DNA from 2 places in the Staphylococcus sp. 11262D007BW genome. Region 1 is predicted to be linked to the other one. Evidence: predicted binding sites of a transcription regulator. Region 1 holds the regulator's gene; the other holds the start of a gene.
The links. Region 1 encodes LexA, which represses DNA repair genes until DNA is damaged. Its sites were predicted from a motif close to CGAACATATGTTCG; they were not measured.

Region 1 (5,904 bases):
CAACACGTTTTTCAACATTTGGTAATAGAATAGCGTCTTTGTACTCTTTTGATTGTGCTTCAAATGCGTTCCAGTTTGGCATAGATACAACACGTACGCCTTTACCTTCTGATTCTAATGATTTAGCAACTTCCACAGATAAACTTACTTCTGAACCTGTTGCAAATAGAATATAGTCTATATCACTATTTGATTCGTAAACAACATAAGCTCCTTTACGAACCCCTTCTTCAACTTTTGACTCCTCAACATCAAGAACTGGAAGACCTTGGCGTGTTAATACGAGTGCTGTTGGTGTACCATTTGATTCTAATGCGATCTTCCAAGCTACACGTGTTTCATTACCATCTGCTGGTCGAATGACATTTAAGTTTGGAATTGCTCTTAGTCCTGCAAGTTGTTCAATTGGTTCATGTGTTGGACCATCTTCACCAACTGCAATAGAATCATGTGTAAACACAAATGAAGAACGTAATCCCATAATAGCTGCTAAGCGTAATGCAGGTTTTAAATAGTCACTGAACACAAAGAACGTAGCAGCATATGGGTGTAATCCACCATGCGCAGCCATACCATTCACAGCAGCAGCCATAGCAAATTCTCTTACACCAAACCAAATGTTTTTACCACTGCCCTCTTCAGCAGAAAAGTCAAGTGCCTCTTTAACATTTGATTTGTTAGATGATGCTAAATCAGCTGATCCACCAAAGAATGAAGGAACTGATTGATTAATTGATTGAATAATCTCACCTGAATCAGCTCTTGTTGCTGCTTTATGATCTTTATCAAATAATGGTAATTGTTTTTCATATCCTTCAGGCAATTCGCCAGCTAATGCTAATTTAAATTCTTTCGCAAGCTCTGGATATTGCTGAGTATACTTTTCAAGATCAGCTTTCCATTGTGCTTCGTGTTCATCTGCACGTTTAATCATCGTTTCTTTAAAAATATCGTATACTTCACTATCAACGTGGAAATGTTTTGAATCATCCAGTTCATAGTTTGCGAATGTTAATTTTCTTTCATCTTCTCCTAATGGTGCACCGTGAGAGCTATTACTATTTGATTTATTAGGTGAACCATAACCTATAATTGTTTTAACTTCTATAATTGTTGGCCCATTTTGTGATTTCGCTTCTGTGATAGCTTGATCAATCGCTTCAATATCATTTCCATCTTTAACTAAGATATGATTCCAACCATATGCTTCAAAGCGTTGTTGAATATTCTCAGAGAAAGACTTGCTTGTTTCACCATCTAATGAAATGTCGTTTGAATCGTATAATGCAATTAATTTATCTAGTTTTAGATGACCTGCTAATGAAGCCGCTTCATGAGAAATACCTTCCATTAAGTCTCCATCTGACGCCAATACATACGTATAATGGTCAACCACTGAAATATCATCTTTATTAAATTTCGCAGCAAGATGTTTTTCAGCCATTGCCATACCTACAGACATAGCAAACCCTTGCCCTAGTGGACCAGTTGTGATTTCAACACCTTGCGTATGTTTATACTCTGGGTGTCCTGGTGTCTTAGAGTCCCATTGTCTAAATTGTTTTAACTCTTCCATATCTAAACTACCAGATACATGGAGTAAACTATATAAAAGCGCTGAACCATGACCAGCAGATAATACAAATCGATCTCTATTGAAATAATCATCTGATTTTGGATTGAAATTTAAATGGCGTGTCCATAATGTATATGCCATTGGAGCTGCACCCATCGGTAAACCAGGGTGTCCTGAATTCGCTTTTTCGATTGCATCAATACTTAATCCTCGAATTGTATTGATTGCTTTCATATCTTTATTAACTGTCATTTTAAAGACTTCCTTTCCTTGGAACTTTACATACCTCTATTATAACTGATAACTCAATGTAAAGCTTAATAGAATACTATTATATTAAAGATTTTTATTTATATTAGCTACGTTTATTATTTAAACGTTGTATTTCTTTAACTTTTTCCGGTGTAACATCATTACCCTCCGGATCAATTACTTTAGTATTTTCTATTTGGTCTTTAAAACTTTTTCTAAATGTTTCTAAATATTCGCTTCTTAATTTTGATTGTTCTTTTGCCTCTTCTTCAGTTAACCCTTGAGTTTTCTTTTTATTCGCCAATTCATTGATACGTGATAATTTTTCTTGACTCAACATAATTGGTTACCTCCATCAAATTTTCTTCTCAAAATATAACAGAAAAAATTGATAAAACCAAACGCTTAAACTCAATGGCTTATTATGGTTGAACTGAAACCGCCTTACTTGACTGATTATCTAACTCACTATGTTCGTATGTGGTATGTTGCAATATATACTTTTGATTTAATTGATGGTCTGTCATTTCGTACGTTTGTTCGTAATTTTGGTTATAGTTTGTTATTGTGATAAACGTTAAAAACAAGATAATAGAACACAAAAAGACTATTGTATATAAATAAACTTCTAATGATATTGATTTAATATAACTCATTTCTAAACCTCCGGAACATTTGTTTGTATAGATAATTTATCAGAACAGATGTTCTATGTCAATACCGAACGAACAAACGTTTGTTAGCGTTCGTATAATATGATATAATTGTGTTAAATTCACAGAAGGAGTGCAAAAAATGAAAGAACTTACAAAAAGACAAGAAGAAATTTTTAATTTTATTAAGCAGATTGTGCAAGCTAAAGGCTATCCACCAAGTGTTCGTGAAATTGGTGAAGCGGTCGGTTTAGCATCAAGCTCTACAGTCCATGGTCATTTATCTCGTTTAGAAGAAAAAGGGTACATCAAACGTGACCCAACTAAACCGCGTGCTATTGAGATCGTAAGTGACCTTATGGAGGAACCTATTAACATGGAAGAAACGGTTTATGTTCCCGTAATTGGTAAGGTTACAGCTGGTGCACCGATTACTGCAGTTGAAAATGTTGAAGAATATTATCCATTACCTGAGCATTTCACTTCTACTCATAATGGCCAAATTTTCATTCTCAATGTTGTTGGGGATAGTATGATTGAAGCAGGTATTTTAGATGGGGATAGAGTGATTGTACGTAGTCAGGCTTTTGCCGAAAATGGTGATATTATCGTTGCAATGACAGAGGAAGAAGAAGCCACAGTAAAACGCTTTTATAAAGAAAAAAATCGTTATAGATTACAACCTGAAAATAGCACACTTTCACCTATTTACCTAAATCAAGTTACAGTTTTAGGTAAGGTTATTGGTTTATTTAGAGAATTTTAATCGTTTTAACGCACTCCTTAAAAAAAGAGGCACAGAGCTCAATTGCTCTGTGCCTTTTTCAATTAATTCATAGTGTTAATTTGTATATAATTCTGTCCAATATGGTTGGTTTCTAGAATTAAAATCTACACCCACACCTAATGTATGAACATCTTTATTTAAAATATTCTTTCTGTGTCCTAATGAATTCATCAAACCGTGATGCGCATAAATACCACTGACTTGACCATAAGCTAAATTTTCTGCAGCTACTCGGTAACTGATTCCATCATCTTTAAGACGGTCAAAAGGAGATTTACCCTCTAAATTAGTATGATCAAAATAATGATTTTCTGCCATATCCTTACTATGTTTTCTAGCAGTTGTTGTTGTCTGATCATTATATTCTAATGGAGTTAATCCTTTTTGCACACGTGTCGCATTAATAAGATAAAAATCTTCAAGTTCAAAACTTTGCGCAAGACTTTTTGAAGGTGATGCATATTGTTGTTTCAATCGATTTTCTAACGTTTCACTAATTAACATCATACCTGTTACTTGATTATTTTCATGTTGATCATAAAAAACTGTAGTGTAGATATTATCATTGTTAAACACATCATATTCATTGTTGTTTTGTTGAAACACAATATTTCCTTTTTTAATTTCAGTTAACGGCTCTCCTAATTGATCACGAACTGATGCTTTAGGTGAATTATACTTTAATCCATTTTTTGATGTTATAATATTTTGATTGGTATAAAGTCCATTAACTTTATCATTAATATAACTTACCATCACAAAATTACGATAACGATCATGATACACATACCACTTAGTGCCATATTCATTATCTATACTATCTTTTGGCTTGCCAAGTATCTCTTCAGCCTCTTTTTTATCCATATTCATCTGCACATTACCAAATGCAAATGATTGTTCTTCAGGTGTTTTCAATTCTTGCCCTTGTGCTTTACCATCGATAAGTTGGTCAATTTTTTCATTGATCGGCTGTGTTAGTTCACTTAGCGTTGAAGACGGACGTATCGGCATAACAAGCATCAAAACAATTCCAATGATAACAAAAATGAAAAACTTTTTAATTGTCTTCACCCTACTTTTACAATGCTACCATTATAAAATAAAAATAACGTAAGCATGTTAGATTAATATTTCACATTAAATAATCGTTGTTTAAGGTTCTCACGATTTACGCTTATGAAATACTTAAAATACATGTTACAGCTTTTTAGAATATTAATAAAGAAAGATACTGCTTACCAGCTAGATTTTTTGACACCAGGTATTTGTCCTTTATGTGCATGTTCTCTAAAAGCGATACGTGACATTTCAAATTTTCTCATGACACCACGTGGACGTCCTGTTACTTTGCATCTACGTGTTAATCGTGTAGGCGAAGCATCTCTTGGTAATTTTTTTAACGCTTCATAGTCACCTTTTTCTTTTAATTCACGTCGCAATGCTGCATATTTTTTTACCATTTCTTCACGTTTTTGTTCTTTGACAACTTTAGATTTTTTTGCCATTTATTCCACTCCTAAATCGTAATTATTACGCTTTGAATCATAACACATCTACTCGCTGTGTATCAAGAATTACTTTTTCCCTTACGAAAAGATTGGCAAATAAACAAAGTCGTGGTAAAATATTAAAACGTAATTATTCTAATTTAACATAAAGGAGGGATTGTCATGCGCGTTAATATTACTTTAGCATGCACAGAATGTGGCGATCGTAACTACATTACTACTAAAAATAAACGTACAAATCCAGAACGTATTGAAATGATGAAGTATTGTCCAAGATTAAATAAACACACACTTCATAGAGAAACAAAATAATAAGTATCCTATTATTTTAAAAGCCTCAAAAATACGACAAAAAGCAATGTTTCTATCTAGATGTAGAAACATTGCTTTTATTTTATTAATCCTCTTTTTTATTTTGATTTGCTTCTAAGGTATAACCTAAAAATTTCCGCTCTGCATTGGCATCTTTATAAAAGGCTATCACCATAAAAATGACCACAATACTAAACGGCAAAGCTGAAATAATGGCGGCGGACTGTAAAGCATCTAATCCTGTTTCGCCACCAGCTAATAATAATATATATGCGATGGCTGACAATGCAATCCCCCAAATAATCTTCACAAATCCACTTGGTGTTAAACGACCGAACGATGTTTGCATACCAATTACAAATGTTGCCGAATCTGCTGAAGTGATAAAAAACGATATAATTAATAATAACGCTATAAGTGAAAGTATACTTCCCATCGGTAAAGTACTAAATATGCCAAACAATTGCGTTTCAGGCGGCATTTCCATTATATGTCGATATTGTTCCCCAACTGAAATACCTGTTATACCAAAAGTTGCAAACCATAGCATACTCAGCAAAGTAGGGACTAAAATAACAGCGCTTATGAATTCACGAATTGTTCTCCCTTTTGAAATTCTAGCTATAAATATACCTACAAATGGACTCCAGCTCATCCACCAGCCCCAATAATAAATCGTCCAACTTTCCATCCAATCTCGTTTTTGTGGATTTAAAGGAGCAACATCAAGACTATTAAAAATGAGTGTATTTAAATATTCTCCAAAAGATGTAGACAAAGTGTTCATTATTAATAACGTTGGTCCTATTATTAATA
Region 2 (5,904 bases), 480 kb from region 1:
CATGAGTGGAAAGAGGTTACACCTTACCCGGGGAGGTCTCATAAGCGATTCGTAGAATCGTAGTAACAACGAATTATGAGAAATCAGCAGAAGTCATAGTAGGTATAAACATATCGAAGGACTGAACAATATTAAATACAAAGTAAAGAATGGAGGTTATAGATTTACGGTGTGCAGAAAACGGTTTATACCGGCAACTTATAGAAAGATAAGTAGTGGAACGAAAAAAGGATATATAAGTGTGTACAGTAAATCTTAGGTGAAATGAAAGAAATGTATCGTGAGTCTCCATCTTTGATGGAACTTGTTGTAAGACCAAACAACATTGAAAAAGCAATTAAGAAAGTGAGAAAGAACAAAGGTGCACCTGGAATTGATGGTATGAGTGTTAGTGACTTGAATAGGCACTTCTCGCAGTACTTTCCTCAAATTCGAAAGAAACTGCTTGATGGTACATACAAACCACAAGCAGTAAGGAAAGTTGAAATCCCAAAATCAAATGGGAAAAAACGAGTGTTGGGTATTCCTGTCGCAAGAGATAGAGTTATCCAACAAGCCATTAAACAAGTCATTGAACCTAAAATTGACCGTACATTTTCAAATCACAGTCATGGTTTCAGACCAAATCGTAGTACAGGTACTGCATTGAAGCAATGTGCATTATACTATGAAGAAGGTTATTCAGTCGCAGTCGACTGCGACTTAAAACAATGTTTTGATATGTTAAATCATGACAAGTTAATGTATCTATTTGAGCGTCATATCCAGGATAAAACTATTTCTAAGTTCATTCGTAGAAGTCTACAAGTTGGTGCCATTGACCTCAATGGTAACTACAAGAATAAAGAAATCGGTGCACCGCAAGGTGGCGTTATATCGCCGCTATTATGTAACATCTATCTGCATGAATTAGATAAAGAACTGGAAAAACGTGGACATCGTTTTATTCGCTACGCTGATGACTTCGTCATCTTTGTGCGTTCAAAACGAGCAGGCCAACGTGTTATGGAGAGTGTGACAAAATTCATCGAAAAGGATCTTAAACTTATTGTAAATAAGGAAAAGAGCAAGGTAGGTGCAGTCACACGTTTAAAGTTCTTGAGTTGTCTAATGACCAAAGTAAATGGCATTTATCGTTTCAGACCGACTATGGAAGCAAAAAGAAGTTTAAAACGCTCCTTAAGACGCCTAACGAAACGAAATAGACCAGGTACCTTCAGACAGATTATAACAGAAATCAATCAAGTGACTCGAGGGTGGATAAATTATTTTGGTAGAGGGTTTATTAAAGGCTTTTTAACAAAAGTACAATCATGGCTAAACCGTCGTATTAGACAACTGATTCTTAAAAGATGGAAGAAAACGAAAACAAAATACAAAATGTTACGTAAATATGGACTTGACCATGATAGCGCAATGAGAGTTTCACAATCACGTAAGAAGTATTGGCGACTCTCAAGTGTAAAAGAAGTCCATCGTGCGCTTACAACAAAACAACTCTACGAGTGGGGACTAATACCTTTAGTCCACCTCGCAGAGCTGGCTTACGCAAGATATTGAACCGCCGTGTACGGAACCGTACGCACGGTGGTGTGAGAGGACGAATAACCAAATAATGGTTATTCTCCTACTCGATTGTTTAAACGACTTTAGTGACATCGTGTTTAAATCATATCAATTTATAAAAAATAGCGCGAAATGAATTTAATTGAATAATTCGGGAATAAATGTGGTGCTGAATTGTGAAGCTTTTGCTAAATTTCGTTTAAAGCATGAACCATTAAAGCGGAATATGTTATATTAATCAATAATTAATAAAAGGGTTAAAGGAGGCTTCATAATGGGTGTTCATCAATATTTTAAAAGATTATCCGATTTAGAAAAATTAATCAGATTGCCTGGTAAATTTAAATATTTTGAGCATAACGTTGCAGCACATTCATTTAAAGTCACTAAAATTGCTCAATATTTAGGAACAGTAGAAGAGCATCATGGGAAAACTGTGAATTGGAAGAGTTTATACGAAAAAGCGCTAAACCACGATTTTGCGGAAATCTTTACAGGTGATATTAAAACACCAGTAAAATATGCGAGTAGCGAAATTAAAAAGCTATTTTCTCAAGTAGAAGAAGAAATGGTTGAAACCTTCATTAGTGAAGATATCCCTGAAGAATATCAAGAAATCTATCGACGTCGTTTGCAAGAAGGTAAAGATGATTCGTTAGAAGGACAAATTCTATCGGTAGCCGATAAAATTGATTTATTATATGAAACGTTCGGTGAAATTCAAAAACGTAATCCAGAACCTTTATTTTTTGAAATTTATGAAATGAGTTTAGAAACGATTATGCAATTTGATCATTTGTATTCAGTGCAAGACTTTATCGATAACATCATTCCAGAAATGTTAACAGAACGTTTTATTCCACGGACAGAATTAAAAGAAACAACGATGCGCATATTAAATAATAGAGAGACGTGATAGGATGTCTTTAATCTGGTATGTTTCAGCTTCCTTTTTTCCGTGTATATTAGTCATTGTATTCAGTGTTGTGACTCGTAATAAATGGATTGGCACACTGGTTGCACTTGTTTTAATTGGCGTTTCTGTATACAAAGGCTTTTTCCACGATGAGTGGATTATCTTTTTAGACGTAGTATCGATCCTAGCTGGATACATCATAGTCGATCAGTTAAAAATGCATAAAGATGAGAATTTAAGATAATGAGGTGAGAATAAGGGCGTTTCAAAAAGATGAATCACCCACTATTCTCGCTTTTTAATATGTTTAAAAACGAACAGATGTTTGTTTGTTCTAATGTAAATTTGTTAAAATAGAGATATTACTGTTATTAGGGGGCGAACACAATGGAACACCACCCATTTAAAATAAATTCAAAATTTGATCCTCAAGGGGACCAACCTAAGGCAATAGCAGAATTAGCAGAAGGCGTTAAGCAAGGCAAACGCCATCAAACGTTATTAGGTGCAACGGGGACTGGTAAAACTTTTACAATGAGTAACGTCATTAAAGAAGTTGGCAAACCTACATTAATTATCGCACATAATAAAACACTCGCTGGCCAACTGTATAGTGAGTTTAAAGAGTTCTTTCCCGAAAATAGAGTCGAGTATTTTGTGAGTTACTACGATTATTACCAACCGGAAGCTTATGTACCATCGACGGATACATTCATTGAAAAAGATGCTTCAATTAACGATGAAATTGATCAACTTCGGCATTCAGCGACAAGTGCGCTTTTTGAAAGAGATGATGTCATTATTATCGCGAGTGTCAGCTGTATCTATGGTTTAGGTAACCCAGAAGAATATAAAGACTTAGTTGTTAGTATTCGTGTAGGTATGGAAATGGATCGCAGTGAGTTACTGCGCAAACTAGTGGATATCCAATACACAAGAAATGATATTGACTTTAGTCGCGGAACTTTCCGTGTCCGTGGAGATGTGGTTGAGATTTTCCCAGCTTCTCGTGAAGAATTATGTATTCGCGTTGAATTTTTCGGTGATGAAATTGATCGAGTGAGCGAAATTAATTATTTAACAGGTGAAGTCATTCGTGAACGTGAGCATTTCGCTTTATTCCCAGCTTCTCACTTCGTTACCCGTGAAGAAAAAATGAAAGTAGCAATTCAACGTATTGAGAAAGAATTAGAAACACAACTTGAAAAATTAAAAAGCGAAAATAAATTACTAGAAGCACAACGTTTAGAGCAACGTACAAACTATGACCTTGAAATGATGAGAGAAATGGGATTCTGTTCTGGTATAGAGAACTACTCTGTTCATTTAACGCTACGTCCACTTGGTTCGACACCCTATACGCTTCTTGACTATTTTGGGGATGATTGGCTCATTATGATTGATGAGTCCCATGTTACGTTACCGCAAATTCGTGGTATGTATAATGGAGACCAAGCGCGAAAAAATGTACTTGTGGAGCACGGTTTTCGTTTGCCAAGTGCATTAGATAACCGCCCTCTAAAATTTGAAGAATTTGAAGAAAAGGCAAACCAACTTGTATATGTTTCAGCAACACCAGGACCATATGAATTAGAACATACGGATGAAATGGTCGAACAAATCATTCGTCCAACTGGATTGCTAGATCCAAAAATTGATGTACGTCCTACGAAAAATCAAATTGATGATTTATTAAGTGAAATTCAAGAACGTGTTGCCAAAAATGAACGTGTACTCATTACAACATTAACGAAAAAAATGAGTGAAGATTTAACAACCTACTTAAAAGAAGCAGGTGTTAAAGTAAATTATTTACATTCTGAGATCAAAACGTTAGAACGTATTGAAATTATACGTGATTTACGTATGGGAACGTTTGATGTATTAATCGGTATTAACTTATTAAGAGAAGGGTTAGACATCCCGGAAGTCTCCCTTGTCGTCATTTTAGATGCCGATAAAGAAGGATTCTTACGTTCTGAACGGTCATTAATTCAAACAATTGGTCGTGCTGCGCGTAATGATAAAGGGGAAGTGATTATGTATGCCGATAAGATCACTGACTCCATGCAATATGCGATTGATGAGACTGAACGACGTCGAGAAATTCAAATGACATATAATGAAGAGCACGGTATTACGCCAACTACCATCAAAAAACAAATACATGATGTGATTAGTGCGACAGTTGAAACTGATGAAACAAATGAAGATGAGCGTAAAGAAGTACCTCAAAAAATGACTAAAAAAGAACGCGAAAAAACAATAGAAAACATCGAAAAAGAAATGAAAGAGGCAGCAAAAGCATTAGATTTCGAAAAAGCGACAGAATTAAGAGATTTATTATTTGAACTAAAATCAGAAGGGTGAATTACATGAAAGAACCATCAATTGTCATTAAAGGGGCACGTGCCCATAATTTAAAAAATGTAGATATCGAATTACCGAAAAACAAGGTAATCGTGATGACTGGTTTGTCTGGTTCTGGAAAATCATCTTTAGCGTTTGACACGATTTATGCTGAAGGTCAACGTCGATATGTAGAATCCCTCAGTGCCTACGCTCGCCAATTTTTAGGGCAAATGGATAAGCCAGATGTAGATACGATAGAAGGTCTTTCACCAGCCATTTCAATTGATCAGAAAACGACAAGCAAAAACCCTCGCTCAACCGTTGCGACTGTAACGGAAATATACGATTATATTCGTTTACTTTATGCACGTATTGGACAACCGTATTGTCCTAACCATGGTATCGAAATCCAATCTCAAACCGTGCAACAAATGTCTGATCAAATACTACAATTAGAAGAACGTACAAAAATTCAATTGTTGGCACCTGTTGTTAAACATCGAAAAGGAACACATGAAAAGTTATTAGATGATATTAGTAAAAAAGGCTATGTTCGTGTGCGCGTTGATGGCGAGATTATGGATGTTACAGCCGTACCAGAATTAGACAAAAATAAGAACCATACTATTGAGGTGGTTGTGGACCGTCTTGTAGTAAAACCAGGTATAGAATCACGACTAGCAGATTCTATTGAAACGGTACTTGAGTTATCTGACGGTCATCTATTAGTAGATGTGATTGATGGGGAACCGCTTGAATTTTCAGAGAAACACGCATGTCCAATATGTGGTTTTTCTATCGGTGAATTAGAACCGAGAATGTTTAGTTTTAATAGTCCATTTGGTGCTTGTCCAACATGTGATGGGCTAGGTCAAAAGTTAACAGCAGATTTAGAATTAGTGATTCCGGATCCAAATAAAAGTTTAAATGAAGGTGCTATCGTCCCTTGGGAACCGACTAGTTCTGATTTTTATCCAACACTACTCAGTCGTGTATGTGAAGTATATAAAATTAATATGGATAAACCATTTAAAAAGTTAACAGATCGTCAGAAAAATATTATTTTATAT

Region 2: a site for LexA is predicted at 2,797-2,810, ahead of uvrB (excinuclease ABC subunit UvrB). Genes of this name have one in related genera too.

The regions. Positions count from the first base shown of each region.
Region 1 covers NZ_JBPWPJ010000001.1:790,416-796,319, reverse strand. Annotated here, with positions in the region: gene tkt (transketolase) at 1-1,828, opposite strand, end outside; gene ACEE93_RS03860 (DUF896 domain-containing protein) at 1,932-2,168, opposite strand; gene sosA (DNA damage-induced cell division inhibitor SosA) at 2,251-2,484, opposite strand; gene lexA (transcriptional repressor LexA) at 2,624-3,247, shown strand; gene ACEE93_RS03845 (CAP domain-containing protein) at 3,323-4,279, opposite strand; gene rpsN (30S ribosomal protein S14) at 4,504-4,773, opposite strand; gene rpmG (50S ribosomal protein L33) at 4,939-5,088, shown strand; gene ACEE93_RS03830 (BCCT family transporter) at 5,174-5,904, opposite strand, start outside.
Region 2 covers NZ_JBPWPJ010000001.1:309,026-314,929, forward strand. Annotated here, with positions in the region: gene ltrA (group II intron reverse transcriptase/maturase) at 274-1,560, shown strand; gene ACEE93_RS01575 (HD domain-containing protein) at 1,841-2,482, shown strand; gene ACEE93_RS01580 (CsbA family protein) at 2,487-2,726, shown strand; gene uvrB (excinuclease ABC subunit UvrB) at 2,870-4,852, shown strand; gene uvrA (excinuclease ABC subunit UvrA) at 4,858-5,904, shown strand, end outside.